DNA from 3 places in the Streptomyces longhuiensis genome. Region 1 is predicted to be linked to each of the others. Evidence: riboswitches for the same ligand, from Rfam matches in the RefSeq annotation. Region 1 holds a riboswitch; each other region holds the start of a gene.
The links. A riboswitch is a leader RNA that binds a small molecule or an ion and turns the genes downstream of it on or off. The one in region 1 is predicted to bind cyclic di-AMP.
Positions count from the first base shown of each region.

Region 1 (9,583 bases):
GCGCGGTGATGACCTCGGCGGCGCCCGTCTCGTCGATGCCGTCGTACTCGGGGACCTTGCCGGGCTCCGCCGCGTCGCGCCGCCACTGGGCGTACTTGACGGCTTCGGAGAGGGCGCGGACGGCGCGCTCGGCTGCGGGGTAGGCGGGGATGAGCGCGGGCGTCGGGGCGGGCTCGTCCGTGGGCGGGCGTCCGGCCGGGGGGCCGCCGGGGGTCCTGGCGAGCGCGCGGGGGCCGGTGCTGGTGGCCGCGGAGAGCGCCTCGGCGAGGCCGCCGAGCTCCACGTGCACGACCAGGACGGGCTTGGTGGGGGTACCGGCGGCGGCCGAACTCAGGGCCTCGGCGAGCGCCGCGTCCTCGGCGGTCGACTCCCCCACCGCCGGCATCGCCGTGACGACGACCGCGTCGCACTTGTCGTCCGCGAGCGCCTCGGTCAGCGCTGCGTGGAAGTCCTCGGCGGACGCCGCGGTCGTCAGGTCCCGCGGCGGCTTCGGCCGCAGGCCCTCGGAGAGGCAGACGTCGTACGTGAGGAGGCCCAGCGACTCCGAGTTCCCGAGGATCGCCACGCGGGGGCCCGGCGGGAGGGGCTGGCGGGCCAGCAGCAGGCCGGTGTCGACGAGTTCGGTGATGGTGTCCACGCGGATGACACCCGCCTGGCGCAGCAGGGCGGAGACGGTGGCGTACGGCAGGCGCGTGGCGTTGACCGCGTGGCCGAGGGGCGCGATGCCGCTGTGCCGGGCGCCCTGCACCACGACGAGGGGCTTCGCGGCCGCCGTGCGGCGGGCGAGGCGGGTGAACTTGCGCGGGTTTCCGATGGATTCGAGGTACATCAGGGCGACGTCCGTGTCGGGGTCGTCGTACCAGTACTGGAGTACGTCGTTCCCGGACACGTCCGCGCGGTTGCCGGCGGAGACGAACGTCGACACACCCGTCACTCCGGTCACGCCGCCGCCGCGCCGCTGGAGGCGGGCGAGCAGTGCGATGCCGATGGCCCCGGACTGGGCGAACAGGCCCATGCGGCCGGCGCGCGGCATCTCGGGCGCGAGCGACGCGTTGAGCCGCACCTCGGGCGAGGTGTTGATGAGGCCGAAGGCGTTCGGCCCGATGAGGCGCATGCCGTACGAGCGGGCCTGGCGCACCAGTTCGCGCTGGCGGGCGCGGCCCTCGCTGCCGGTCTCGGCGTATCCGGCGGAGACCACGACGATCCCCTGCACGCCGCGCTCCCCGCACTCGGCGACGACTTCGGGGACGTACCGCGCGGGGACGGCGACGACGGCGAGGTCGACGGGCTCGGCGGAGTCGATGCCGTGGACGGAGCGGTGGGCGGGGACCCCGTCCAGGTCGCGCAGGTCGTCGGGGAACGCCCTGTTCACGGCGTGGAGACGGCCGGTGAAGCCGGCGTCGCGGAGGTTGTCGAGGACGCTGCGGCCCACTCCCCCGGGCGTGCGGCCCACGCCGATGACGGCGACGGATCCGGGAGCGAGGAGCCGGTGCACCGAGCGCGCCTCGGCGCGCTGCTCGCGGGCGCGCTGCACGGCGAGCGAGGCCTCGGTGGGTTCGAGGTCGAACTCCAGGCGGACGACGCCGTCCTCGAAGTGGCGCTTCTGGGTGTATCCGGCGTCCGTGAACACCTTGATCATCTTGGTGTTGGCGGGCAGGACCTCGGCGGCGAAGCGGCGGATCTCCCGCTCGCGGGCGACGGCGGCGATGTGCTCCAGGAGCGCGGACGCGACGCCTCTGCCCTGGTGGGCGTCCTGCACGAGGAAGGCGACCTCGGCCTCGTCGGCGGGGGCGGAGGCGGGCATTCCCTGGGCGTTGATGCGGTCGTAGCGGACGGTCGCGATGAACTCGCCGCCCACGGTGGCCGCGAGGCCCACCCGGTCCACGTAGTCGTGATGGGTGAAGCGGTGGACGTCCTTGGCGGACAGGCGCGGGTACGGCGCGAAGAAGCGGTAGTACTTCGACTCGTCGGAGACCTGCTCGTAGAAGTTCGTGAGCCGCTCGGCGTCGTCGGTGGTGATGGGCCTGATGCGCGCGGTGCCGCCGTCGCGCAGCACCACGTCTGCTTCCCAGTGGGCGGGGTATGCGTGCCGGTCCGACGGGGTCTGCATGGGGCAAGCGTACGGCTCGGCGGTGACAGTCGTACGGGTCGCGGCGCGAGCGGGCCGAAGGCACGCTATGAGGGCCGACGGGCGTGTGCGGACGGCACGTAGGACCCACATCGGGCACGTCCACCGATGTGGGAGACTGGTCTAGACAACCGTGAGAATCCTGAAGGGCAGCATCACATGGCTGAGCGCCGCGTCAACGTCGGCTGGGCCGAGGGCCTTCACGCCCGCCCCGCCTCCATCTTCGTCCGCGCGGCCACGGCTGCCGGCGTCCCCGTGACGATCGCCAAGATCGACGGCACCCCCGTCAACGCCGCCTCCATGCTCGCGGTGCTCGGCCTGGGTGCCGGCGGCGGCGAGGAGATCGTCCTGTCCTCCGACGCCGAGGGTGCGGACATCGCGCTCGACCGTCTGGCCAAGCTGGTCGCCGAGGGGCTCGAGGAGCTTCCCGAGACCGTCTAGTACGGGCCGGTGCGGGGTCGCTCAATGCTGACCCGTGCCGGGTCTCTGGATTCTTGGGCGCCGTTTACCGCTCGCAGGAGATCGCGCCACATAAAGGGTCTGTTCGGATTTTCCGAGCAGACCCTTTTGCTTTCCACGAACCTGTCCCCGTAATTTCGGGGCAGCGGAAATAGAGCCCCTCCAAATGGGCCGCCCTCTTTGTATACGGCGCCTCTGTTAATGCTGGAGCCCCGCCGTGTTGACGGGATGTTGCGAAGTCCTCACACGGCCACCCGTACGAGGGGCGCGCAGGCGGTGAGCGGCCATTGCGCGCTCCGTGTGCTGCGCCGTGAGCGCCCGCGCGCGCTCCACGTCACCGCGCGCCACGGCGTCCACGATCACCCCGTGCTCGGCCCAGGAGTCGGCGGGGTGCTCGGGCTGCTCGACGGTGTACATCCACGCGATCTTGTGGCGGAGCTGCGTGAGCATCGTGATCAGCCCCGGGCTGGCGGACGCCTGCGCCAGCGTCTCGTGGAACCAGCCGCCGAGCGAGCGCAGATCCTCGCTCCGACCTCGCCTGGAGCGCTCCTGGCCCAGCCTGACCAGGCCCCGCAGCACCTTCAGGTGCGCCTCGGTGCGGCGCTGCGCGGCGCGGGCCGCGGCGAGCGGTTCGAGGAGCATCCGGATCTCCAGCTGGTCCGCCGCCTCCTGCGTGGTGGGTTCGGCGACGCACGCGCCCGCGTGCCGGCGAGTGACGACGAAGCCCTCGGCCTCCAGGGTGCGCAGCGCCTCGCGCACGGGCACGCGGGAGACGCCGTAGCGGCGGGCGAGGACCTCCTCGGTGAGTCTGCCGCCGCGCTCGTAGACACCGGAGACGATGTCGTCGCGGATCGCCGTGCATACCGAGTGCGCCGGAATGCGCATGAACCGACCTCCGCCTTAATCCCCGCGAAACGCGGTAGACAGTCGCTCTACAGCGCGATTGCAATCCGTTCAGCGCGCTTGCCCAGCGACTCTATTCCAGCGGGCGCGAATTTCCGACGGCAGGCCGTAATCCATGGATATTTTTTGGACAGCGCCGCCGGGAACGAACGAGCCGGTCCGGTGACGAGCGCGGCCGGTGACGCCGAAAGCCCCGGCTCGGCGAGCCGGGGCTTTCGATGTGTTGTCGCGAGTACGCGGCGAGGGTCAGACGTTGACGCCGTGCGCGCGCAGGTACGCGACGGGGTCGATGTCCGAGCCGTACTCGGGGCTCGTGCGCGCCTCGAAGTGGAGGTGCGGGCCCGTGACGTTGCCGGTCGCCCCGGAGAGGCCTATCTGCTGGCCCGGGGTGACCGTCTGGCCGACGGAGACGCCGATGGACGACAGGTGGCCGTACTGCGTGTACGTGCCGTCGTTCATCTTGATGACGATGTTGTTGCCGTAGGCGCCGCCCCAGCCGGCCTCCACGACCGTGCCCGCGCCCACGGCGTGGACCGAGGTGCCGCTGGCGGCGTGGAAGTCGATGCCGGTGTGGCTGCCGGAGGACCACAGGCCGCTGCTGGCCTTGTACGCGGTCGACACGTACGAGCCGGTGACGGGCATGACGAAGGCGTTCAGGCGCTTGCGCTCGGCCGCACGGGCGGCGCGCTCCTTGGCCTCGCGCTCGGCCTTGGCCTTGGCGGCGGCCTCACGCCGGTCCTCCTCGGCCTTCTTCTTGGCCGCGGCCTCGGCCTTCTTCTTCGCGGCGGCCTTGTCGGCGGCCTGCTGCTGGGCGGCGGCCTGCGCGTCGATCTGCTCCGCGAGGGAGTCACCGATGGAGATGGCCTTGGTCAGGCCGGTCTGCTCGAGAGACGCGTCGTCAGCGGCGAGGGCGGGGGCGGCGAGGCCTCCGATGACACCGGTCGTGGTGAGCGCGGCGACGCCGGCGACCTGCGCGGTGGTACGCGTGAGACGGCTCGGGCGACGGTGCTTCCCGGTGGCACGGGTGAACGCCATGGAGTGGCTGATCCTTTCCTTCCTTCTCGCCTACCGGGTTAGCTGACGGGTTCGGAGCAGGAAGGTCTCCTACGGACCCCCTTCGGGGAAGGGCGTCCGATTCACCCCAGGGACGGTGGGTCCCCGGCTCCCCCGGCTCGCGCCTTGGGGGACTCGGCGATGACTGTCCGGCGCCGCGGGCGCGGCGTACATCTGGCGGACAGCCGGACCGACGCTAAGCGGGGCATCTTTCAATCAACAAACGGAACCGGGCTTTTGTAGCGCATGCCACAGGGCAGACAGGCAACCACTGGTTCAATTCGGACATAAAGGGGCCCCGGTGGTCATCTCGCCCACCGGGGCCCCTCGTTGCACACCGGTCACGGTCAGCCCGTGACGACGGTCACCTCTCCGATACCGAGCGCCCTGACGGGCTCCTCGATCTGCGCGGCGTCACCGACGAGCACCGTCACCAGACGGTCCATCGGGAAGGCGCTCACGACGGCCGCGGTGGCCTCCACGGTGCCCGTCGCGGCGAGCCGCCGGTACATCTGCGCCTGGAAGTCGTCCGGCAGGTGCTGCTCGACCTGGTCGGCGAGCGTCCCCGCGACGGCCGCGGCGGTCTCGAACTTGAGCGGGGCGACGCCCACCAAGTTCTGTACGGCCACGTCCCGTTCGGCGTCGGTGAGGCCCTCGGCGGCGAGCGTGCGCAGCACCTTCCAGAGGTCGTCCAGCGCCGGACCCGTGTTCGGCGTGTCCACGGAGCCGCTGATGGCGAGCATCGCGGCGCCCGTCCCGTCCGGCGCCGAGCGCAACACCTGGCCGAACGCCCGTACGCCGTAGGTGTATCCCTTCTCCTCTCGCAGGACGCGGTCCAGGCGGGAGGTGAGGGTGCCGCCCAGGCAGTACGTGCCGAGCACCTGCGCCGGCCACACCCGGTCGTGCTTGTCGGCGCCGACGCGACCGATCAGGATCTGCGTCTGCACCGCGCCCGGCCGGTCGACGATGACGACCCGGCCGGTGTCGTCGGCCGTCACGGGCGGTACGGGGCGCGGCTCGGCCGTGTTCCCCGTCCAGGCGCCCAGCGTGTCCGCGAGCAGCGCGTCGAGGTCGAGGCCCGCGAGGTCGCCCACCACGACCGCGGTGGCCGTGGCCGGGCGCACGTGCCGGTCGTAGAAGGCGCGTACGGCCGCCGCGTCGATGGCCGCGACGGTCTCCTCGGAGCCCTGGCGCGGGCGGGACATGCGCGCGGTGGCCGGGAAGAGCTGCTTCGAGAGCTCCTTGGCGGCGCGGCGGCCGGGGTTCGCCGTCTCGTGCGGGATCTCGTCGAGCCGGTTGCGCACGAGACGTTCGATCTCGCTGTCCGCGAAGGCGGGTGCCCTGAGGGCGTCGGCGAGCAGGCCGAGCGCCTTCGGCAGTCGGGAGACGGGGACCTCCAGGGAGACCCGTACGCCGGGGTGGTCGGCGTGCGCGTCGAGGGTGGCGCCGCAGCGCTCCAGCTCGGCGGCGAACTCCTCGGCGGCGAGCTTGTCGGTGCCCTCGGAGAAGGCCCTCGCCATGATGGTGGCGACGCCGTCGAGCCCGGCGGGCTCGGCCTCCAGGGGAGCTTCGAGGTTGATCTCGATGGCGACGACCTGCTGGCCCGGGCGGTGGCAGCGCAGCACCGTCAGGCCGTTGTCGAGGGTGCCGCGCTCGGGCGCGGGGAACGCCCACGGCCGCGCCGTGCCGGCCTGGGGCTGCGGGTGGAAGTCCATGGTCGCGAGCTCGGTCACTTGCCGGCCTCCTCGTCTGCGGTCTCGTCCGTGGTCGCTGCGGCGGTCTCGTCGGCCTCTTCGGGGGCCGTGGGCTCGTAGACGAGCACCGCGCGGTTGTCGGGGCGCAGATGGGCCTGGGCCACCTCCTGGACCTCCTCGGCGGTGATGTCGAGGACGCGCTGGACGGCGGTCAGGGCGAGCTGCGGGTCGCCGAACAGGACGGCGAACCTGCACAGTTCGTCGGCGCGGCCCGAGACCGTGCCGAGCCGGTCGAGCCACTCGCGCTCCAACTGGGCCTGCGCGCGCTCCATTTCCTCCGGAGTGGGACCGTCGGCGGCGAACCGCGCGAGCTCCTCGTCGACGGCCTCCTCGATCACCGGGACCTCGACGTCGCCGGACGTCTTCACGTCCAGCCACCCCACGGAGGGCGCCCCCGCGAGCCTCAGGAGACCGAACCCGGCGGCGACGGCGGTCTGGTCGCGGCGGACGAGACGGTTGTAGATCCGGGACGACTCGCCGCCGCCGAGGACCGTCAGGGCCAGGTCGGCCGCGTCGCACGCGCGCGAGCCGTCCTGCGGCAGCCGGTAGGCGGCCATCAGCGCGCGGGCCGGGACCTCCTCCTCGACGACCTCGCGCACGCCCTCGCCGATCCGGTCGGGCAGGGCGCCGTCGCGCGGGGGCTGCTTGCCGTCGTGGCGCGGGATGGAGCCGAAGTACTTCTCGACCCAGGCCAGCGTCTGCTCGGGGTCGATGTCCCCGACGACCGAGAGGACGGCGTTGTTCGGGGCGTAGTACGTACGGAAGAAGTTCCGCGCGTCCTCCAGGGTGGCCGCGTCCAGGTCGGCCATGGAGCCGATGGGCGTGTGGTGGTACGGGTGGCCCTCCGGGTACACGAGGGCGGTCAGCTTCTCGAACGCGGTCCCGTACGGAACGTTGTCGTAGCGCTGGCGGCGCTCGTTCTTGACGACGTCGCGCTGGTTCTCCATCGACTCCTCGTCGAGCGCGGCGAGGAGGGAGCCCATCCGGTCGGCCTCCAGCCAGAGCGCGAGCTCCAGCTGGTGGGTCGGCATGGTCTCGAAGTAGTTGGTGCGCTCGAAACTCGTCGTCCCGTTCAGCGAGCCGCCGGCGCCCTGCACCAGCTCGAAGTGCCCGTTCCCGTGGACCTGCTTCGAGCCCTGGAACATCAGGTGCTCGAAGAGGTGAGCCAGGCCCGTGCGGCCCTTGACCTCGTGGCGCGAGCCGACGTCGTACCAGAGGCAGACGGCTGCGACCGGGGTGAGGTGGTCCTCGGAGAGCACCACGCGCAGCCCGTTGTCGAGGCGGTGCTCGGTCGCTGTCAGGCCGCCGGAGCCGGCCTCGGCGGTGGCCGTGTGACCCATGGGCATGTACGTCCCTTCGATCGCGGAACTATCGCGGAAACTGCAGATGTGCTGCCAGTTCTGCCACTGTATGCAAGCGTTCTGACGCCTGGCGAAGTTCCCGCACTGGGTACGCCGAGAGCGAGCACCGAACGCCGTACGGACGGGTCGCGGTCGGCGTTGTCAGTGGGGCGGTCCACAATGGTGCGCGTCAGATTCTCGTACATGCCCCGGCAGCATCTGTGAAGGAGCCGCAGCAGCGATGGCCCGCCGCAGCACGAAGACCCCGCCTCCCGACGACTTCGAGGAGCGGATCCTCGACATTGACGTTGTCGACGAAATGCAGGGCTCCTTCCTCGAGTACGCCTACTCGGTGATCTACTCCCGGGCCCTGCCGGACGCCCGTGACGGCATGAAGCCCGTCCACCGGCGCATCGTCTACCAGATGAACGAGATGGGCCTGCGCCCCGACCGCGGCTATGTGAAGTGCGCCCGGGTCGTCGGCGAGGTCATGGGTAAGTTGCACCCGCACGGAGACGCGTCGATCTACGACGCCCTGGTGCGGCTCGCCCAGCCCTTCTCGATGCGCCTCCCCCTGGTCGACGGCCACGGGAACTTCGGCTCCCTGGGGAACGACGACCCGCCGGCCGCCATGCGGTACACCGAGTGCCGGATGGCCCCCGCGACGTCGCTGATGACGGAGTCGATCGACGAGAACACGGTCGACTTCGGGCCGAACTACGACGGCCAGGAGCAGGAGCCCGCAGTCCTGCCGGCCGCCTACCCGAACCTCCTGGTCAACGGCGCGTCCGGCATCGCCGTCGGCATGGCGACGAACATGCCGCCGCACAATCTCGGCGAGGTCATCGCCGCCGCCCGCCACCTGATCAGGCACCCGGGCGCCGACCTCGAGACGCTCATGAAGTTCGTCCCGGGACCCGACCTGCCGACCGGCGGCCGGATCGTCGGCCTGTCCGGCATCAAGGACGCCTACGAGTCGGGCCGCGGCACCTTCAAGATCCGCGCCACGGTCTCCGTGGAGGACGTGACGGCGCGCCGCAAGGGCCTCGTCGTCACCGAACTGCCCTTCGCGGTGGGCCCCGAGAAGGTCATCGCGAAGATCAAGGACCTGGTCGGCTCGAAGAAGCTCCAGGGCATCGCGGACGTCAAGGACCTCACCGACCGCCAGCACGGCCTGCGCCTGGTCATCGAGATCAAGAACGGCTTCGTGCCGGAGGCCGTCCTGGAGCAGCTCTACAAGCTGACGCCGATGGAGGAGTCCTTCGGCATCAACAACGTGGCGCTGGTCGACGGCCAGCCCCTGACGCTCGGCCTCAAGGAGCTCCTGGAGGTCTATCTCGACCACCGCTTCGAGGTCGTGCGCCGCCGCAGCGAGTTCCGCCGCACGAAGAAGCAGGACCGGCTGCATCTGGTCGAGGGCCTCCTCGTCGCGCTGGTGGACATCGACGAGGTCATCCGCCTCATCCGCTCCAGCGACAACTCCGCGCAGGCGAAGGAGCGCCTGATGGAGCGCTTCTCGCTGAGCGAGATCCAGACGCAGTACATCCTGGACACGCCGCTGCGCCGCCTCACCAGGTTCGACCGCATCGAGCTGGAGACGGAGCGCGACCGGCTCAACGGCGAGATCGACGAGCTGACCGGGATCCTCGACTCCGACGCCGAGCTGCGCAAGCTCGTTTCGGCCGAACTGGCAGCGGTCGCGAAGAAGTTCGGCACCGAGCGCCGCACCGTGCTCCTGGAGTCGGCGGGCACGGCGGTCACCGCGGTGCCGCTCCAGGTCGCCGACGACCCGTGCCGCGTACTCCTGTCGTCCACGGGCCTCCTGGCGCGCACGGCGACCGCCGACCCGTTCGGGGACGACGAGGACGCCCGGCGCACCAAGCACGATGTGATCGTCTCCGCGGTCCCGGCGACGGCGCGCGGCGAGATCGGCGCGATCACGTCCA
Region 1 is NZ_CP085173.1:6,996,943-7,006,525, reverse strand. Features, by position in the region: gene LGI35_RS32200 (bifunctional acetate--CoA ligase family protein/GNAT family N-acetyltransferase) at 1-2,110, opposite strand, end outside; gene LGI35_RS32195 (HPr family phosphocarrier protein) at 2,288-2,569, shown strand; gene LGI35_RS32190 (GntR family transcriptional regulator) at 2,786-3,472, opposite strand; gene LGI35_RS32185 (M23 family metallopeptidase) at 3,737-4,525, opposite strand; cyclic di-AMP (ydaO/yuaA leader) riboswitch at 4,539-4,694, opposite strand; gene LGI35_RS32180 (M16 family metallopeptidase) at 4,891-6,276, opposite strand; gene LGI35_RS32175 (M16 family metallopeptidase) at 6,273-7,637, opposite strand; gene LGI35_RS32170 (DNA gyrase/topoisomerase IV subunit A) at 7,879-9,583, shown strand, end outside.

Region 2 (9,583 bases), 6.3 Mb from region 1:
AGCACCGCCTCATGCCGTACCTGTACGGGGCGGCGGTCGAGGCGCACCGCACCGGCGTCCCCGTGATGCGCCCGATGCTCCTCGACTTCCCGGACGACCCCACGTGCCGGGTCCTGGACCGCCAGTACATGCTCGGCTCCGACCTGCTGGTCGCGCCGGTGTTCTCGGCGGACGGCGATGTCGAGTTCTATCTGCCCGAGGGCACGTGGACGCGGCTGCTGACGGGGGAGCGGGTCGAGGGCGGGCGCTGGCTGCGCGAGACCCACGGCTTCGACAGCCTGCCGCTGTTCGTCCGTCCCGGCGCGGTCGTCCCGCTCGGCGCGGACGACCTGCGTCCCGACGGCGACTGGACCGACGGCGTCACCCTGCTCGTCGCGCCGGGCGCGCGAGACGTGACCGTGACGGTGCCGGACCACGACGGGAGCCCCGCCGCCGAGTACCGGGTGCGCCGGGACGCCGCCGACGGGGCGGTCACCGTGGGGGTGGCGGGAACAGAACTTCCCTACGAGATAAGGGAGTTGTAGGGCGATCGGTGGTCTGGGTCAGCGGTCGGGTTCAGATGGCGAGCGGCTCGTAGCGAAACCAGTCGAAGTGGGCGGTGCCGGTCGCGGCGTACAGGCCGATGACGCGACCGGTGAACCCGCCGGCCACCTCGGTCGACAGATAGCGGCCGTCGAGGGTCGCGAGTGCGGTGAAGGTGCCGTGCGGATCCTCGACGCCGAAGGCGAGCGTGTCGGGGCCGGTGCGTGCGTCGAGTGGGGTGTGGGTGGGGGTCACGTCGACGCCGATCACGAGCGGCCCGCCGGCCGTCGCCCGGGGCGTGGAGGCCACCACGGTGCGCAGCGGTCCGACGCGGGCGATCACCCGTACCTCGGCGGCGTCGGCCTCGATCTCGTAGTGATGCCGTTCGTCGAGCCGGACCGCAAGGCCGCCGGTGCCGTCCGCCGGGTCGAGGTGGGCGCGGACGCGGCAGGACAGGTGCTGCTGCCGGTGGCCGACGAAGGTGACGTCGGCGGCGTCGGGGCCGCCCCCGAGGGCGTGGAGCGTCAGCCGGCCCGGCCGTTCCTTCGTCGTGCAGTGCCGGGGGGACCGGTGGCGGAGCGAGATCCAGGAGGGCCGCAGATCGGCGTCGTCGAAGTCGTCCGTGAAGGGTTCGGCGGAGACGGAGGCGGGCCCGGCCGTCACCGGCGGTCCGACGACCGGCCAGCCGTCCTCCCAGGTGACCGGCGCGAGGAAGGTCTCGCGGCCGAGCACGTGCCAGCCAGGGGTGCCGCCGCGCGGCCGCACCCCGAGGAACACCATCCACCACGTGCCGTCGGGCGCTTGCACCAGATCGGCGTGGCCGGTGTTCTGGACGGATTCGTCGGTGCTGCGGTGGGTCAGGACAGGATTGGCCGGGCACGGTTCGAAGGGGCCGGTGGGCGCGGGGCCGCGGGCCACGGAGACGGCATGCCCGCGCTCGGTGCCGCCCTCGGCGATCAGCAGGTACCAATGGTCGCCCACGTGGTACAGGTGCGGCGCCTCCGGGGCCTTGGCGCCCGGCGTGCCGGACCACAGAGGGCGCGGTTCGCCGAACGTCTCGCCGGTGTACGGGTCGATACGGACCTGGGAGATCCCGGCGACCGTGACCCAGCACACGCCGTCCTCGTCCCAGGCGAGATCCGGGTCGATGCCGGGGACACCGGGCAGGGGGACCGGGTCCGACCAGGGGCCCGCCGGGTCGGTGGCGGAGACGAGCAGGTTGCCGCCGCCCTCGCTCACATTGGTGGTGATCAGCCAGAAGCGGCCGTCGTGGTGGCGCAGCGTCGGCGCGTAGATCCCGGCCGAGGAGGGTGTGTCCCAGGGCAGCCGCAGCTGGCCGGGCCGGTCGAGGACGTTGCCGATCTGCCGCCAGTGCACCAGATCGCGGCTGTGGAAGAGCGGCACCCCGGGCACGTACTCGAAGCTCGAGCACGCCAGGTAGTAGTCGTCGCCGACGCGGCAGACGCTGGGGTCCGGGTGGAACCCGGGGATGACCGGGTGTGGGTCTGCCATGCTGTCTCTCTCTCCGTGGCGTCGAAGCGCTTCGACTCGCCGGGAGGATATGCACGGGGGTGATGGCGCGCAAGGGGTTGGACAGGACACAAAAGTGGCCCTGAAGTCCCTTCGTGCTTACGGGACTTCAGGGCCACACATCATCGATGCGCTTCAACCGGCATTGCTGGGCTTCCGCTCAGGCGGAGTGAACCGAGGGGTCCTCCGTGCTGAGCGGGAGGGAGCCCGAACCGACTGTCAGTACGCGCCGTTCACGTTGTCGATCGAGCCGTACTTGTCGGCCGCGTAGTTGCATGCGGCGGTGATGTTGGCGACCGGGTCGTAGCTGTTCATCGAGGTGCCGGGCACGTGGTAGGCGATGAACGTGGGGTCGATGACCTGCAGGAGTCCCTTGGACGGGGTTCCCGCGACAGCGTTGGAGTCCCAGTTGTTGATGGCCAGCGGGTTGCCGGAGGACTCGCGCATGATGTTGCGGTGGATGCCCTCGTAGGTGCCGGGAATCTTGTGCTGGGCCATGATGTCGAGCGACTCCTTGATCCAGCCGTCGAGGTCGTTGGTGTAGGACTTCTTCGCCGGGGCAGCGGCGAGAGTGGTCCGGACCTCGGAGCGGTCGGCCCGCTCGGCGTACGCCCTGGTGTCCGCGGGCTTGGCGGGGCTCTTCTTGCCGAGCGTGAGCTTGGCACCGGGGTAGATCAGCCCCGGGTTGTCACCGATGGTGGCTCGGTTGTCCTGGTACAGCTTCTTCCAGCCGCCGCTCAGAGAGTGCTCTCGGGCGATCTTGCTGAGGGTGTCGCCCGCGGTGACGACGTACGTCGCGGGGGCCGCGGCGCTCTTCGCGGCCGGGGCGGCCTGCGCCGCGCTGGCGGTGGTCGCGCCGAGCACCGGGAGAGCGAGCACGGCCGCGCCCGTGCCCGCGGCGGCGAGCCCTCGGGTGAGCGAGATGGACTTGATGCGGCGGTGCTTTCCCTTTGAGGGCATGACGAATTCCTCTCCGTCGCCTGCGAGGTGAGCTGTCGGGTTCGGACGGGAGATGTCCGGTCGCACAATGTGTGCGACTTCACCCCGAGCCGTTCCGGAAACCGGATCGGCGGCTTACCTGGGTCCCCCGCTCCTGCCGTGCGTATCCGTGTGGGTGGGAGGGATTCCGGACAGCGGCAGGATTCGGCGTTCCATCCGGATTGACGGTGACATTAGGCGAGAAGGCGCGGAAGGAACAAGACCGGAATTGCGATCGCGAAATGTGAGAGCCCTGTGTGCGGCGATCGGAACCCGCCGCCCTCTTTGATCGAAAAGCCCAATCCTCTTCGCGCAGAAGGGAAGCAGGGCATCAGCAGAGCTCGGGGCCGGCGTCCGTTCGTGTGACACGGTTCACTGAAGGGGGTGCGGGTTGGAATGCAGCCCGATCACCTATCAGAGCGCAATATTTCGCATGAATGACGCTCGATGCACGCTTAACTGCCTATGGGGCGCCAATAATGTTAAAAGGCATTTTTAGTCGCAAAGATGGACATAGCGCCACGCCGCTTTTCCTGCCTAAAGGGACATATCGGCACCAGTGCCGACCCGGTTGTGCGACCCGAGGGTCGCCCCCGCCGCACTTCATGGGCGGGCCTCGATCGGGGTGGTGCCTGGACGTGGCCTTGCGCGGTTCGGCTGAGGGGCGACTGAGGATCGACTGAGGTGAGGCCGGCGGGCTCCGTCGTCGGAGTGCACTTCCTGCCCCGACCTGCCGGGCGCGCGGGGTGCCTGGGGTGGGCAGGTGAGGGATCCGGCTTTGCACCCGAAGATCTTGCCGGCGCAGGATTTGCGTGAGCTCAGGAGAGGCCTGAGTGTGATGGGAAGTCAGTTTCCGATCGCTACTCGTATGTCAGTGAAGTCCTCGGCCCGGATCCGGAGGAGCCTGCTGAAATCCTCTGCCGACTCGCGAGCCGAAGGCCCGCCGCGAAGAAGCGCAGTAACAGAGGGAGCTACTCGGGCGCACGGAACATGACGGTGATTCGTCAGGCGCGCGGGATGTATCAGACCTTCATCCGGGCGAAGGCGTTCTGCACACGAGCGCGAACGGGCTTATGGGGGCGGCGCGTTCCTGTCTTGAGGCAGGAAGCGCCGCGTCGTGGTGGGCCGTGGGACGGGCCGCTTCCTCGGGTGCCGATGAGCGGTGGGCTGGCGGGAGGCGGGAGGCGGGAGGCGGGCGGCTGGTGCCGGGGTGTGCGGGCGCTCGATGCGTGCACGGCATCTGACCGACGCCGGGGCGAGGTGGCCCGCTTCCCTACGGGTGGCGTTACCGGTGCTCCGGGTTCTCGTAGTCGTGGCGGCAGCCGGCGTCCCAGGCGGTGCGCTGGTTGCCGTAGGCGGGGATGCCACCGAGATCCTTCAATGCCCGGGCCAGGTGCAGCAGGTTCCAGGTCATGAACGTGGTGTTGCGGTTGGTGAAGTCGTTCTCGGGGCCGCCGGAGCCCGGGTCGAGGTAGGAGGGGCCGGGGCCGGCCTCACCGATCCATCCGGCGTCGGCCTGGGGAGGGATGGTGTATCCCAGGTGTTGCAGGCTGTAGAGGACGTTCATCGCACAGTGTTTGACGCCGTCCTCGTTGCCGGTGATCAGGCAGCCGCCGACGCGGCCGTAGTAGGCGTACTGTCCTGCGTCGTTGAGGAGGCTGGAACAGGCGTAGAGACGTTCGATGACCTGCTTCGTCACGGAGCCGTTGTCGCCCAGCCAGATCGGGCCGGCCAGCACGAGGATGTCGGCGGCCATGACCTGCCGGTAGAGGTCCGGCCAGGCGTCGGTCTCCCAGCCGTGCTCCGTCATGTCGGGCCACACGCCCGTGGCGATGTCGTGGTCGACGGCCCGGATCACGTCGACGTGGACGCCCTGGGCTTCCATGATCGCGGTGCTGCGGTCGATCAGGCCCTGGGTGTTGCTCGTCTCCGGCGAGCGTTTGAGGGTGCAGTTGATCACCATCGCCCGCAGGTCGTCGTACCGGGCCGGAGGCGCGTCGGTGGCGGGTGACGAAGCGGTCATGCGGTCCTCCCAGAGTCCTGTCGCCACCTGCTGCCCGGTGACATGTCCACTCTGCCCAGCGCGGAGCCCGGCCGACGGCAGCCACCACACCAGGGCCTCCGAATGGCCCTGGTCGTCTGCACATGCGGTCGGCTGATCCCGAGTGGACGCTGCGTGGCCTGCTGGTTCGGATCGCGGGGTGCCCACGGCGAGGTCCTCGAGCATGGCCGGATGAATGGCACGCTCGCATGGCCCCACGCTCGTATGGCCCCTGGCCCCTGGCCCCTGGCCCCTGGCCCTTGGCCCCTGGTCCCCAGATTTCGGAGAGCGTTCCTGCCAAGCTCTGTGGCGATCCCGCGCTTCCGCAGGGGTTCCCCGCCGCAGGCCCGGTGGCGAGGTGGGTGGCGGTGCGCACTCGCCGGAGAATCCACACCCACCTGGCGAATCGAAGCGGATGAAACGGGCAGAGCCGCCTGGGAACATCGATCAGATGCTCTCCTACTCCAACGCGTGAACCGCCGCGGAGAACACCGGTGGCATCCGGGATGCCACCGGGACGATGAGGCGGGCGGTGCCGGGACGGCGGCCCGCGGCCAGGAGGGCGCCGGTCAGCAGCCGATGGCGCCGGGTCAGCCGCGTCCAGGCGCGCTCGTACTCCAGCGGTCGTCCGGCGGCCAGGCAACGGACGGCCGCCCGAGCGGTCGCAAGGCCGAGAGCGATGCCCTCGCCGGTGAGGGCATCCAGGTAGCCCGCGGCGTCGCCGACGAGCAGGACACGGCCGGCGACTCTGCGCCGTGCGCGCTGCCGCAGCGGTCCAGCGCCACGTACGTCGGTCGCGGCCGCACCGCGGAGCGACGCCGTGAGGGCGGGAAAGCCGGCGAGGTGCTGGTCGTAGCTGCGGCGGCAGCGGCTGAGGATCGCGACGCCCACCAGGTCCTCGCCGACCGGTGTCACATAGGCCTCGCCCTCACGGGACCAGTGGACCTCCACGAAGTCGGTCCATGGCTCGACGCGGAAGTGCCGGCGAAGTCCGTAGCGGCCGTCTTTGACGCCAGGCATCTCCAGTCCCACCGTCCGCCGCACGGGGGAGTGCAGGCCGTCGGCGGCGATCAGCCAGCGGGCTGTCGTGCCCGCCGCGGTGACCGAGTCGGCACTCTGGCGCACTTCGCCGACCTTGCCCGTCACCATCCGCACGCCGAGATCGAGAACGCGCCGGTGAAGCGCGGCGTGCAGCGTCGTACGGCGGATTCCCAGCCCGCTACGGTCGCGGAAACACGCTTCGGCGCGTGCCCTGCCGTCCACGTAGCGGATGCCGCGCAGTTCGTGGCCGGTGACCTGGATGCCCAGTCCTCGCAGTGCGGCGACACCGCTCGGCATGACGCCCTCTCCGCAGGCCTTGTCCACGGGCGCGGTGCGGGGTTCGACGACGACTGTCTCCAGGCCGGCGAGCGCCGCGTGGATGGCGGCGGCCAGACCGGCCGGCCCGCCGCCCGCCACCAGTACGTCGATCACGCCGCAGCGGGCGTGGTCGAGGCGGCCAGGGCCCGGTTCTCGCAGCGAATGCGGACCGTGAGCAGAGCGGCGTTGAGCAGGGTGAACAGGGTCGCAGTGGCCCAGGCGGTGTGGATCAGCGGAAGGGCCACGCCCTCGGCGACGACGGCCACATAGTTGGGGTGCCGCAGCCAGCGGTACGGGCCTCCTGTCACCAGAGGCAGTCCGGGTACGACGATCACCCGGGTGTTCCAGCGGGGCCCGAGCGTGCTGACACACCACCACCGCAGCGCCTGGGCAGCCGCGAACAGGACCAGCATCGGCCAGGCCAGTGCCGGCAGAAACGGACGGTCGGCCAGCCATACCTCGCAGAGGCAGCCACCCAGCAGCCCGGTGTGGAGCGCGACCATCGCCGGGTAGTGGCCCTGCCCGGAGGCGGTCGCCCCGCGGGCTGCGCTCCACCGTTCGTTGCGACGGGCGACGACGAGTTCGGCGACGCGCTCGCCCGCGACGGCGGCCACCAGCAGTCCGTACCAGATCATGTGTCCTCTGTCCTCCGAGATCCGAACTACCAGCGCAGCAAGACGAGTTCGCAAGCGAAGCCGGGCCCCATCGCAAGCAGCACACCCGGTGTGCCCGGCGGCGGACGGCGGTCGGCCAGGGTGTCGCGCAGCACGTGGAGTACCGACGACGAGGACAGGTTGCCCACCTCGGCCAAGTGGCGCCAGGTCACATCGAGTGCGTCACAGGGCAGGTCGAGGGCTTCGGCGACAGCCTCCAGCACCTTGGGGCCGCCGGGGTGGCACACCCACGCGGTCACGTCCTTCGTCTTCAGCCCGTGGTCTCCGAGGAACCCCTCGACGTCATCGGCGAGGTGACGGCGTATGACGTCGGGGACCCGAGGATCGAGGACGACGCGGAAGCCGGAGTCCCCTACATCCCAGCCCAGGAGGCGCCCGGTGTCCGGATAGAGATGGCTGCGGGTGTCCACGATCGTCGGGCCGGCGGTCTCGGCCGGGCGGTGTGCCCCGAACCCGACGACTGCGGCGGCCCCGTCGCCGAACAGCCCGGTGGCGACCAGGTTGGCCATGGTGGCGTCATTGCGCTGGAACGTGAGCGAGCACAGTTCGACCGACAGGAGCACCGCCACGTGGTCGGGCCGGCCGACGAGGTAGTCGTGCATGCGTGCCAGACCGGCGGCGCCGCCGGCACAGCCCAGTCCGAACATGGGCAGTCTTCTGACGTCCCGCCGCAGTCCGAGGCGCACCGCGAGCCGGGCATCGATCGACGGGGTGGAGATGCCGCTGACAGAGGTGAAGATCAGCAGGTCCACGTCCGCAGCCGACAGCCCGGCCATGCGCAGGGCGTCGCGGACGGCACGGCCGCCCAGGTCGGTGGCGGAAGCGATGAAGACGTCGTTGGCGGCGCCGAACCCGTCCAGTTCCTCGTACTGGTCGAGGGGCAGCGTCATGTGACGTGAGTCGACCCTGGCGCTGCGGTGCAGCCGGTCCAGGACCCCGCGGTCGGTGCCCTCCGGCAGGCACGCGCGGGCCACCATGTCCGTGATCTCGGACTGGGCGCGACGGTGCGGTGCGAGGGCGCCGTGAACGGCAGCGATCCGCGTCATGAGTTTCCGTCCGAAGACCGACTGGGCTGGCTTGCTCTCCACCTGTTCCCCATGCCGAGGGCTCGCCACCAGGGATCGCCCGTCCGGCCGTTCGACCCCGGGCACGTGATCGGGCCGGGCGGGGCCCGGGCGTCTACGATCGGCCGGTGGGCACTCCCGAGCATGCGGCGGCCGACGGCGCGACCGCGAGTTGGGCGGGCCGGGCGGTCGGGCTGGCCGGTTCGTGCCACCCCGCACCCGTGGCGGTGGTCACCGCTCTGACGGCCGTGATGGCCGTGACCTCCGGCCAGGGCACCGCGCGTCTCGTTCTCACGACGGTCGCCGTTCTGGCAGGTCAGCTGTCCATCGGATGGTGCAACGACGCCTTCGACGCACGCCGGGACATCGCCGCCGGCCGACATGGCAAACCTGTCGTCGACGGTTCCGTCGAGGTGAGGCACGTGTGGGTGGCCGCATACATCGCGCTGGCGCTGTGCGTACCGCTGTCGCTGGCCTGTGGTGTGCGGGCGGGCACGGTTCACCTCGTGGGCGTGGCGGCGGCGTGGGCGTACGACCTACGACTCAAGGCGACAGCATGGTCCTGGGTGCCGTACGCGGTGGGTTTCGCCACGCTCCCGTCGTTCGTGGCGCTGGGACTGCCGGGGCAACCGTGGCCGCCCTGGTGGGTCGTCACCGCCGGCGCGCTCCTGGGAGTCGGAGCCCATCTGGGCGATGTGCTGCCGGACATCCGCTCGGACCTGGCGCTGGGCGTACGGGGATGGCCGCACCGATTCGGCCCTGACGGTGCGCGCCTGCTGCTCCCGGTCCCGCTGGTGGCCGCGACGGCGGTTCTGGCACTGGGCCCCGCCGGCCCACCCGACAGATGGGGAGCGATGGCCCTCGCGGTGGCCGTCCTCGTCGCGGCGACGGGGACGGCCATGGGGCGCCGCCGGGAGCGGACGGCGTTCGGCGCAGCCGTGGTCGTGGCGGCGGTGGACGTGGCGCTGCTCGTGCTGCGGGGGACTGGGGTCAGGTGATGGTCGGGCGGCCTTCTCCGGGACCGGTTCTGACGGGAAGGCATAATGCGCCCATGAATCATGGATCAGCGCGGGTGTTCGTCGATTCCTGGGTGACGGCGTGGAACGCGCACGACTTGGACGCTTTGCTGTCGCACTTCGCTGACGACGTGACGTTCCGGTCGCCGGTGGCCGCTCAACTGATCGGCAATGACGGGGTCATACGCGGCAAGGACGAGCTGCGCGCCTACTGGGCGGAGGGCCTGCGGCGCATCCCGGATCTGCGGTTCGAGGTCGTCGGATCCTACGTCGGGGTGGACTGCCTGGTCATCAACTACCGTAACCAGAAGGGCGGACTGGTCAACGAAGTGCTGATCTTCGAGGGCCCGCTCGTCACCGAGGGATACGGAACCTACCTGGGCGAGGACGCCAACCCCG
Region 2 is NZ_CP085173.1:694,400-703,982, reverse strand. Features, by position in the region: gene yicI (alpha-xylosidase) at 1-524, shown strand, start outside; gene LGI35_RS03430 (glycoside hydrolase family 43 protein) at 556-2,034, opposite strand; gene LGI35_RS03425 (transglycosylase SLT domain-containing protein) at 2,272-3,012, opposite strand; cyclic di-AMP (ydaO/yuaA leader) riboswitch at 3,015-3,179, opposite strand; gene LGI35_RS03420 (flavodoxin family protein) at 4,316-5,053, opposite strand; gene LGI35_RS03415 (NAD(P)/FAD-dependent oxidoreductase) at 5,531-6,544, opposite strand; gene LGI35_RS03410 (isoprenylcysteine carboxyl methyltransferase family protein) at 6,541-7,065, opposite strand; gene LGI35_RS03405 (type III polyketide synthase) at 7,092-8,150, opposite strand; gene LGI35_RS03400 (UbiA family prenyltransferase) at 8,297-9,166, shown strand; gene LGI35_RS03395 (nuclear transport factor 2 family protein) at 9,220-9,583, shown strand, end outside.
Region 2: another riboswitch for cyclic di-AMP. It lies ahead of LGI35_RS03425 (transglycosylase SLT domain-containing protein); the one in region 1 lies ahead of LGI35_RS32185 (M23 family metallopeptidase).

Region 3 (8,997 bases), 5.0 Mb from region 1:
CGGAACGGCCTCAGCCACACGCCCTCGCGCACCGCCGCCCGCGTGGCCGCCGCCATGTCGATCTCGTGGTCCAGCTGTACGACACCGATCGCGCCGAGCACGCGTACATCGCGCACCCCGGGCAGCTCCGAGGCGGCGCCGAGCGACTCCCGCAGCCCCGACTCGATCCGTTTGACCTCCGTCGCCCAGTCCTGCCCGAGCAGGAGGTCGATCGAGGCGCAGGCCACCGCGGCGGCGAGGGGGTTCCCCATGAACGTGGGCCCGTGCGCGAGCACCGGCACGTCGCCCCGAGAGATCCCGTCCGCCACACGCGCCGTGCACAGCGTCGCCGCCAGCGTCATGTAGCCGCCGGTCAGCGCCTTGCCGACACACATCACATCGGGCGTCACCGACGCGTGCTCCGCGGCGAACAGCGCCCCGGTCCGGCCGAACCCCGTGGCGATCTCGTCGAACACGAGGAGCACGTCGTGCGCGTCGCAGGCCTCGCGCAGGACTCGCAGATACGCGGGGGAGTGGAACCGCATGCCGCCCGCGCCCTGCACCACGGGCTCGACGATCACGGCCGCCAGCTCATGGGCGTGCCGCCCGATCAGCTCGTGCAGATGATCCGCGTAGGCCTGCTCGTACTCGACGGGCGGGGCGTCGGCGAAGACGTGCCTCGGCAGCGCCCCCGACCACAGCTCGTGCATGCCGCCCTCGGGGTCGCAGACCGCCATCGGCTGCCAGGTGTCACCGTGATAGCCGCCGCGCCACGTCAGCAGACGGCGCTTCTCCGGCCGTCCGAGGGAACGCCAGTGCTGGAGGCACATCTTGATCGCGACCTCGACGGACACGGAGCCCGAGTCGGCGAGGAACACATGCTCCAGCCCCTCCGGCGACATGTCGACAAGACGCTTCGCCAGCCCGACGGCGGGCTCGTGCGTGAGCCCGCCGAACATGACATGACTCATCCGGTCGAGCTGGTCGCGCACCGCCTCGTTGAGCAGGGGATGGTTGTAGCCGTGGATCGCCGACCACCACGACGACATCCCGTCGACCAGCTCGGCACCCTGACCGCTCGCACCGCCCTCGCCGGCGAGTCGCAGCCGTACCCCGGTCGCCGACTCGACGACCAGCGGCTCCTGCCGCCCCGGCATCGGACCGTACGGATGCCAGACGTGCCGCCGGTCGAGGTCGAGCAGCTCCGCCACGGGCAGTCCGGTCTCCGCGGGCCCGGGCCGCTCAGGCATTGGGCGCGAGATCCGTACCGGCACCCCGGCGGCGTACGGCGACCAGGTCCGTGCGCGCCTCGGGGACCTCGGCGACGGGTGACTCCGCGGCTTCTTCGTGGGAGCCGCAGCCCCCACCGGAACCGCAGGCCGAACCCGCGTCGGAACCGCACGCCGCATGCGAACCGGAACCGCAGGCCGCTTCCGCGTCGGAACCGCACGGCCCGCCCCGGTGCTCGGGCAGCGTCACCTGGTCGGTGCCCTCGACCTCGAAACCGGCGTCCGTGATCATGTCCAGGTCGGCCTTGCCCGCCTGGCCCTCACTCGTCAGGTAGTCGCCGAGGAAGATGGAGTTGGCCAGGTGGAGCGCCAGCGGCTGCATCGAGCGCAGGTGCACCTCGCGCCCGCCCGCGATCCGCACCTCGACGTCGGGACAGACGAAGCGGACCATCGCGAGGATCCGCAGGCAGCGCTGCGGGGTCAGGTTCCACTCCTTGGCGAGGGGCGTGCCCTCGAAGGGGATCAGGAAGTTGACCGGCACCGAGTCCGGGTCGAGTTCGCGCAGCGAGTAGACGACGTCGACCAGGTCCTCGTCGCTCTCGCCCATGCCCGCGATGAGCCCGGAGCAGGCGGACAGACCGGCCGCGTGGGCCTTCTGCACCGTGTCGACGCGGTCCGCGTAGGTGTGCGTCGTCGTGATGTCGCCGTACGTGCCCTCGGAGGTGTTGAGGTTGTGGTTGTACGCGTCGGCGCCCGCGCCGCGCAGCCGCTCGGCCTGGCCCTCGGAGAGCAGACCGAGGCAGGCGCACACCTCGACGCCCTCGTTCTGCTCCTTGATCGCGCCGATGGTCTCCGAGACACGGTCGACGTCGCGGTCCGTCGGGCCCCGCCCGGACGCCACCAGGCAGACCCGCTTCGCGCCGCCCGCGACACCGGCGGCCGCGGCCTTCGACGCCTCGTCGGGCTTCAGCCACGTGTACTTGAGGATCTCCGCCTTGGACCCGAGCCGCTGCGAGCAGTACGAGCAGTCCTCGGGGCACAGGCCCGACTTGAGGTTGACCAGATAGTTGAGTTTCACCCGCCGGCCGAACCACTGCCGCCGCACCTTGCCGGCCGCGGCCACCACATCGAGCAGTTCGTCGTCGGAAGTCGCCAGAACGGCGAGCGCTTCTTCGCGGCTCGGCAGCTCGCGCCGCAGCCCCTTGTCCACCAGCGTGTTCAGCAGGTCCATGGCCCGATCCTGGCTTACGTCCCCTGCTCAGGCCAAGGAGGCTTCGGACAACTCTGCCGGTTCGACGTGTGGGTATTGCCACACCCTGGGTGGCTGGATGTCCCGCTAGTGTCTGTGCACTGCCTACAAAGACGCAGCGGGCACGGGACAGCACACCCCACTCGAGAACCGGTCGCGACACGGCCGTCGGAGGGACTCACATGGCGGGATCGCCGTTCGGCTGGATCGACGAGCAGGAGCGCGTGCGCCGCGGCGCCGGACTCGTCCGCACGCTGCGTCCCCGCCCGTCGTCGAACCCCCTCCTCGATCTCGCGAGCAACGACTACCTCGGCCTCACGCGCCACCCCGAGATCACCGGGGGAGCGGCCGACGCGGCGCTGCGCTGGGGCGGCGGCGCCACCGGCTCGCGGCTCGTCACGGGCACCACGGAGCTGCACACCGAACTCGAGCGCGAGCTGGCCGAGTTCTGCGGCTTCGAGGCGGCGCTCGTCCTGTCGTCCGGCTACGCCGCCAATCTCGCCGCCGTGACCGCGCTCGCCCCGCACGGCTCTCTGATCGTCTCGGACGCGAGCAACCACGCCTCCCTCATCGACGGCTGCCGGCTCGCCCGCGGCGCGACGCAGGTCGTCCCGCACGCCGACCCCGACGCAGTCCGCAAGGCGCTCGACGCGCATCAGGGGCAGGCGGTCGTCGTCTCGGACTCCGTCTTCTCGGTGGACGGCGACGCGGCTCCACTGGCCGAACTCGCCTCAGTGGCAAGGGAGTTCGGGGCAGGTCTGATCGTCGACGACGCGCACGGACTGGGCGTGCTCGGCGACGGCGGCAGGGGCGCGCCACAGGCGGCGCAGCTCTCGGGCGCAGACGACACCGTCGTCACCGTCACCCTCTCCAAGTCGTTCGGCAGCCAGGGCGGCGCCGTCCTCGGTCCGGCCCGGGTGATCGACCATCTGGTCAACACCGCACGGACGTTCATCTTCGACACGGGCCTCGCGCCCGCGGCGGCCGGCGCCGCCCTCGCGGCCCTGCGCCTGCTGCGCCGCGAACCCGAGCGCGCCGAGAGGGCCCGCGCCGTGGCGTCCTCGCTGCACGAACTGCTGGCGGCCGAGGGCCTCCAGGCCGTGCGGCCCGACGCCGCCGTCGTCTCCGTGCGTGCGCCGTCCCCCGAGGAGGCGGTGCGCTGGGCGGCGGACTGCCGCGAAGCCGGCCTCGCCGTCGGCTGCTTCCGTCCCCCGTCGGTTCCGGACGGCATCTCACGGCTGCGGCTGACCGCCCGCGCCGACCTGACCGACGATCAAATCGCCCAGGCCGTACGGGTGATCAGCCGCAATGCTCCCGACTCCGCGTTCACCGCAAGGAGTTGAGGAACCCCTCCCACGCGGAGGGCGAGAACAGCAGGGCGGGTCCGGCCGTGCGCTTGGAGTCGCGCACGGCGAGGAGTCCGGCCGAAGGGCCGCGACGCAGCGGAGCCGTCTCGACGCAGTTGTTCATTCCGGTGCTTCGGCTGCTTCTCCGCCATGGCGCGTCGTGCAGAGAGGTGCTGGGAACCGCGGCGGGTGGTACGTACCGAGGCAGTGCTGACATGGTGCCTCCTTACGTGCGTTCACTTTCCGGAGGGTGGTGCGCTCCGGCGATCCCGGCGATGAAATCCAACGAGTCCCCGGGCGAAAGGGCGTGGATACGAAGGGTGTCGAAGGCGTCCGTGTACGCCTTGAGGTCTTCTTTCCGTTCGAGGTAGAGGCTACTCGTCAACTGGTCGAGAACTACTACGTCCAGATCAGAAGTGTTCGGAAATGAGAACACAACGAAAGGGCCGGTCAGTCCGACATGCTCCCCTGCGGCGAACGGCAATACCTGAAGCCGCACATGGGGAAGTCTCGCCGCGGAGACCAGATGACGCAGCTGCTCCGCCATCACCCGGGGACCGCCCACCGGCCGCCGCAGCACCGCCTCGTCGAGCACCGCGCTGAGCCGGAGCGGGGACGCCGAACGCAGCACGTCCTGCCGGGCGATCCGCACCTCGACCAGGGCGTCGACCTGCCCGTCCGGCAGCCCGCCGAGCGCGGCCCTGGTCACCGCACGCGCGTAGTCGGGTGTCTGGAGGAGGCCCGGCACGACGGACGTCTCGACCGTCCTGACCCGGCACGCCTGTGACTCCAGGCTGATGAAGTCCCGGTAGGCGGGCGGCAGAAGACCCCGGTAGGCGTGCCACCAGTGCCGGCCGTCGTCGTCCCCCGACCCCGCCAGCGCGACCAGCAGATCGCGTACATCGGGGTCCGTGACCTCGAAGGCGTCGAGCAGGAGGCGCACGTCCGACGCTTTCACGCCGCTGCGCCCGGTCTCGATACGGCTCACTTTCGACTGGTGCCAGCCGACGAGCCGGGCTGTCTCGCCACTTGTGAGCCCCGCACGGGCACGCAGCGCGCGCAGCTCCGCGCCGAGCCTGCGGCGGCGCACCGCCGGACCGTGTTTCATCCTGTCTCCTCGGACCTCCGGCCCGGCTCCTTCCGGCCCGGCGGATCGGTGTTCTGAGCCGACGGTAGAGGAAGTCGGCGGTGTACGCCCAAATGCGGTCCAGTGGCGCAGAGTTCACCGCTTCGAGCGACAGATATATGCATATCTCGGGGGATCGGCTCCGTTGGCCGGGCGGGAGTGGCACTCTGGCGCGAAGCACCAGTCCGGGGGTCGCCTCGAGTCATCCGCCATGTGTCGGATTCAGGCCCCGGCGAAAAAAGGGACGACGTCGCCATGGCAGATCACCAGGAAGCATCCGTCACTCTGCCGAGCGATCCCGCCTCGGTCTCCTCGGCCCGCACATATGTCAGCGACGTACTCGCCGAATGGGGTATGCCGCGCGACGCGGAAGCAGCGGACACGGTCCGGCTCATCGTCTCCGAACTCGCCACGAACGCCGTGATGCACACCCGCGGACAGTCGCCCGTCTTCAAGGTCGACGTGCAGCTGGAGCGCGACGAACACCTGCGCATCGGGGTCACGGACAGCCACCCGCGCCACCCGAAGCGGCTCCCGGCCGCCGTCCAGCAGGACAACGGGCGCGGCATGGTGATCATCCGCTGGCTGACCGCCGAGTGCGGCGGAAGCCTGTCGGTCAGGCCCACCCCCGAAGGCGGCAAGACCGTATGGATCGCCCTGCCGTGGACGGTTCCTGCCCAACAGGTGTGAAGGCCGGCAGGCGTGAGGGACGGCAGGTGTGAAGGCCGGCGGGCGTGCAGGCGGTTACGGGGACGGAGTGTCCGTCCCCTCCTGCGCCCGGGTGAGCGAGCGTCGCACCAGACGCGGCAGCACACCCCACAGACCCGCACAGACCGCGAACGTGCCCGCCCCCGCAGCGATCCCCGCCGCACGCCCCGCCGTGACATCCACGACGAGCAGCACGGACCCGGTCAGGGCGAGCACCAGAACGCTCAGGCCGGCCGTGGCGAGCCGCGAGGACATCTGCACGATCTGCGGCTTGGCACCACGCCCGAACAGCGCGCGGTGCAGCGCCGCGGGCGCCGTGAACAGCGCGGCGGCGAGCACCGCGAGCAGCAGCGTCGCGACGTAGGTCGCGCGCTGCACGGCATCCAGCGACGGGAACCGAGGAGTGAACGCCAGCGTCAGCAGGAACGCGAAGAGGATCTGCACGCCCGTCTGGGTGACTCTGAGCTCTTGGAGCAGCTCGCCGAAATTCCGGTCCGCGCGCTCCAGCGGCGTCTCGTGCCGGTCCCGGCCGTCGCTCGGCGGGCCCGGGTCGCGTGGGGCGTCCTCGTCGCCTGCCGTTCGGTCCTCGTCCATACGACCACGAGTACCCCATCACGCGGTTCCGAGGCGGACGGGCGGGCGTGAGCACTCTGTGGCGCCTGACGGGTCCCCAGGGCGCCCGGGGACCCGTCAGGCGTCGCTAGCGCACGCGCCCGTACCAGACGCTCCTCGTCCAGATCCTCTGGAGCCGCACCACGTCACCGGTCTTCGGCGAGTGCCAGATCTTTCCCTTCCCGGCGTAGATACCGACGTGGTAGACGCCGCGGCCCGAGTGGAAGAAGACCAGGTCACCGCGTTTTCGATGGGACGCGGAGACATGACGGGTCTTGTTGTACTGCTGGGCGGCGGTGCGGGGCAGCTTCTTGCCCGCAGCCTTGAACGAGTAGAGCGTCAGGCCCGAGCAGTCGAACGTGCGCGGCCCTGTGGCGCCCCACCGGTAGGGGCTTCCCTTCTTGGAGGCCGCGATCTGGAGTGCTTTCGTCGCCGGCGGCGCGGCTTCCGCTTCGGGCACGGCTCCGGGGACCAGCAGGCTGCCACCCGCTACGGCGAGCGTGAGGGCCGAGGCGGTTCCGGCACGGGCGAGCAGCGACGGGACACGATTGAGCGCAGTCATGCGCAACCCTTCGTCAGCCGCCTGTGAAGGATGACCTGTCGGATTCGGGCTGGCGAAGTTGCCCGGCCGCGATGTGCGGCTTCACCCCAAGGGCCGGCCCGGAAAACAGCTCCGGCGGCCCGTCGTGCTCGGGTCCTCCACTCCTGCCGATCCACTCCTGTCGACCTGGCATCCGTACGGCGGCAGGACTCGGCGTCCGCACGGACCGCCCCGCCGCGGTGGCGGGGGCTTGTCGTCGGAAGGGATCTTCACGCACGAACGGCGCGAACGCAGCGCCGAATCGGCGTTGAGTGAGTGTCCTCACGACTGGCCTGTTCGGGTGGACAGCACACCTTTCCAGCCTGGTGCGAGGGTCCCGACGACGCCCGCACCTGCAGCGGAAGGCGGAATCTCGGACTTCGCGTAGGCGCTCCGCGCAACTTTTCCGGTTCCCAAGTGCTAGTACCGGCTACTCCGTATGTGGGTACCTCTTCTGGTCCGTTTCGGGCCGGGTCCGGACAGTTCGCCTCGATCGCTCGGGTCTCGAAACGCACCGTCAATTGACCGACTCAGGCGGAACCGTGACCCGTTGTGCCCTCCTTTCTCCGTCCAGGACCCGTAGAGCCCGAGCCAGCGTCGTCGCGTGGACCTCACTCTCGCCCCGCTGATGCATGAGCGTCAGGGCGTCCCTGAGAGCCGTCGCCCTGCCGACGAGCGCTTGCGCGGCGCGCAGTCCGCCATACGTGTGGTCGCTCCGTGCCGGGTTGATCCTGCCGAGCAGGTCGACCACCTCCAGATAGCGGTCGAGGAGTTCGCACTCGGCGCGCGTCAGTGCGGGCAGCGGGGGCAGTTCGGGCGGCAGCATCGCCCGCTCACCTGGCGCCGGGGGCCGAACCGGACGTCTTGCGGTTGCCGATGACCCGGTCCACGAGCCCGTACTCCACGGCGTCCTGAGCCCGGAGGATCGTGTCCCGCTCGATGTCGGCGGCGATGCGCTCCCGGTTCTGCCCGGTGTGCCGCGCGAGCAGCTCCTCCAGCTGGGCGCGCATACGCACCAGTTCGCGGGCCTGGATCTCCAGGTCGCTCGGCTGGCCCTGCGCGGGCTCGGGCAGCCCCGGCTGATGGATCACCACGCGCGCGCCGGGCAGCATGGCCCGCTTGCCTGGCGTCCCGGCCGCCAGGAGCACGGCGGCGGCGGAGGCGGCCTGCCCGAGGCACACGGTCTCGACCTCGCAGCTGACGAACCGGATCGTGTCGTAGATCGCCGTCATCGCACTGAACGAGCCGCCGGGGGAATTGATGTACAGCGAGATGTCCCGGTCCGGCGCGGCGTACTCGAGGTGCATGAACTGCGCCATCACATCGTTCGCGGAGGTGTCGTCGATCGGCGTCCCCAGGAAGACGATCCGCTCCTCCAGGAGCTTGGAGTACGGATCGAGGGTGCGGTGCCCGGCCGAGGTGCGCTCGGTGAACTCGGGCAGGACGTAGCGGGCGGAAGGTCGGTTCATGGCACATGCCTCCGTGAGCGCGGAACTCTGTCGCTGCTTCTGTAAAAAATGTACAGGACGTACGGATCGCCGGTAGGGATCGGGCCGTGAGAAGCGCGAGAAGAAGGGATCGGGCTGCGAGGAGCGCGAAAAGAGGGATCAGGCGGCGAGTCGCGCGAAAAAGGGGAGGCAGGCTGCGAGAAGCGCGGCAGGGGGTGCTCGGGACGCGAGGGCACGAAAAGGGGCCGGCCCGCGCCCGAGGCGCCGGCCGACCCCCTGCTTCGTTCTCCTGTGTCGTGGCTACTGGTCGTCGTCGTCCGACCTGGACAGGCGCAGCGCGAGGTGTTGCAGGAGGTCGGCGGTCTTGATGTCCGTCCGGCCCGAGTCGTGCACCTCGGCGAGCTCGGAGAAGAGGAACGCGAACGCGCCCACCAGGGAGATCGTCACCGGCATCAGTGCCGCGATGGTGGCCTCCGCCGCCTCCTCCACGCTCGATTCCGCCGGGATCTCGATGGAGGGGAACACCTCTGTCACCAGGCGCCCGAGCTGGGCGTCCTCGGTCTCGATGTCGGGCTCGGCATCCTTGCTGAGCCTGCGCACCATTTCCTGGGTCTCGGTCAGGACGCCGATTGCGCGCAAGATGATCTCGCTCTGTTCCATGCGCGGAGCCTAGGCGCGCGAGGCCCCGCCGCGGGCGCTGTTCCGGGCGGGGCTCGTCGG
Region 3 is NZ_CP085173.1:1,998,638-2,007,634, reverse strand. Features, by position in the region: gene LGI35_RS09495 (adenosylmethionine--8-amino-7-oxononanoate transaminase) at 1-1,229, opposite strand, end outside; gene bioB (biotin synthase BioB) at 1,222-2,439, opposite strand; gene LGI35_RS09485 (8-amino-7-oxononanoate synthase) at 2,640-3,800, shown strand; gene LGI35_RS09480 (DUF397 domain-containing protein) at 3,784-4,020, opposite strand; gene LGI35_RS09475 (helix-turn-helix domain-containing protein) at 4,030-4,911, opposite strand; gene LGI35_RS09470 (ATP-binding protein) at 5,185-5,619, shown strand; gene LGI35_RS09465 (DUF6328 family protein) at 5,674-6,231, opposite strand; gene LGI35_RS09460 (C40 family peptidase) at 6,338-6,811, opposite strand; cyclic di-AMP (ydaO/yuaA leader) riboswitch at 6,815-6,992, opposite strand; gene LGI35_RS09455 (hypothetical protein) at 7,347-7,655, opposite strand; gene LGI35_RS09450 (ATP-dependent Clp protease proteolytic subunit) at 7,663-8,298, opposite strand; gene LGI35_RS09445 (hypothetical protein) at 8,578-8,937, opposite strand.
Region 3: another riboswitch for cyclic di-AMP. It lies ahead of LGI35_RS09460 (C40 family peptidase); the one in region 1 lies ahead of LGI35_RS32185 (M23 family metallopeptidase).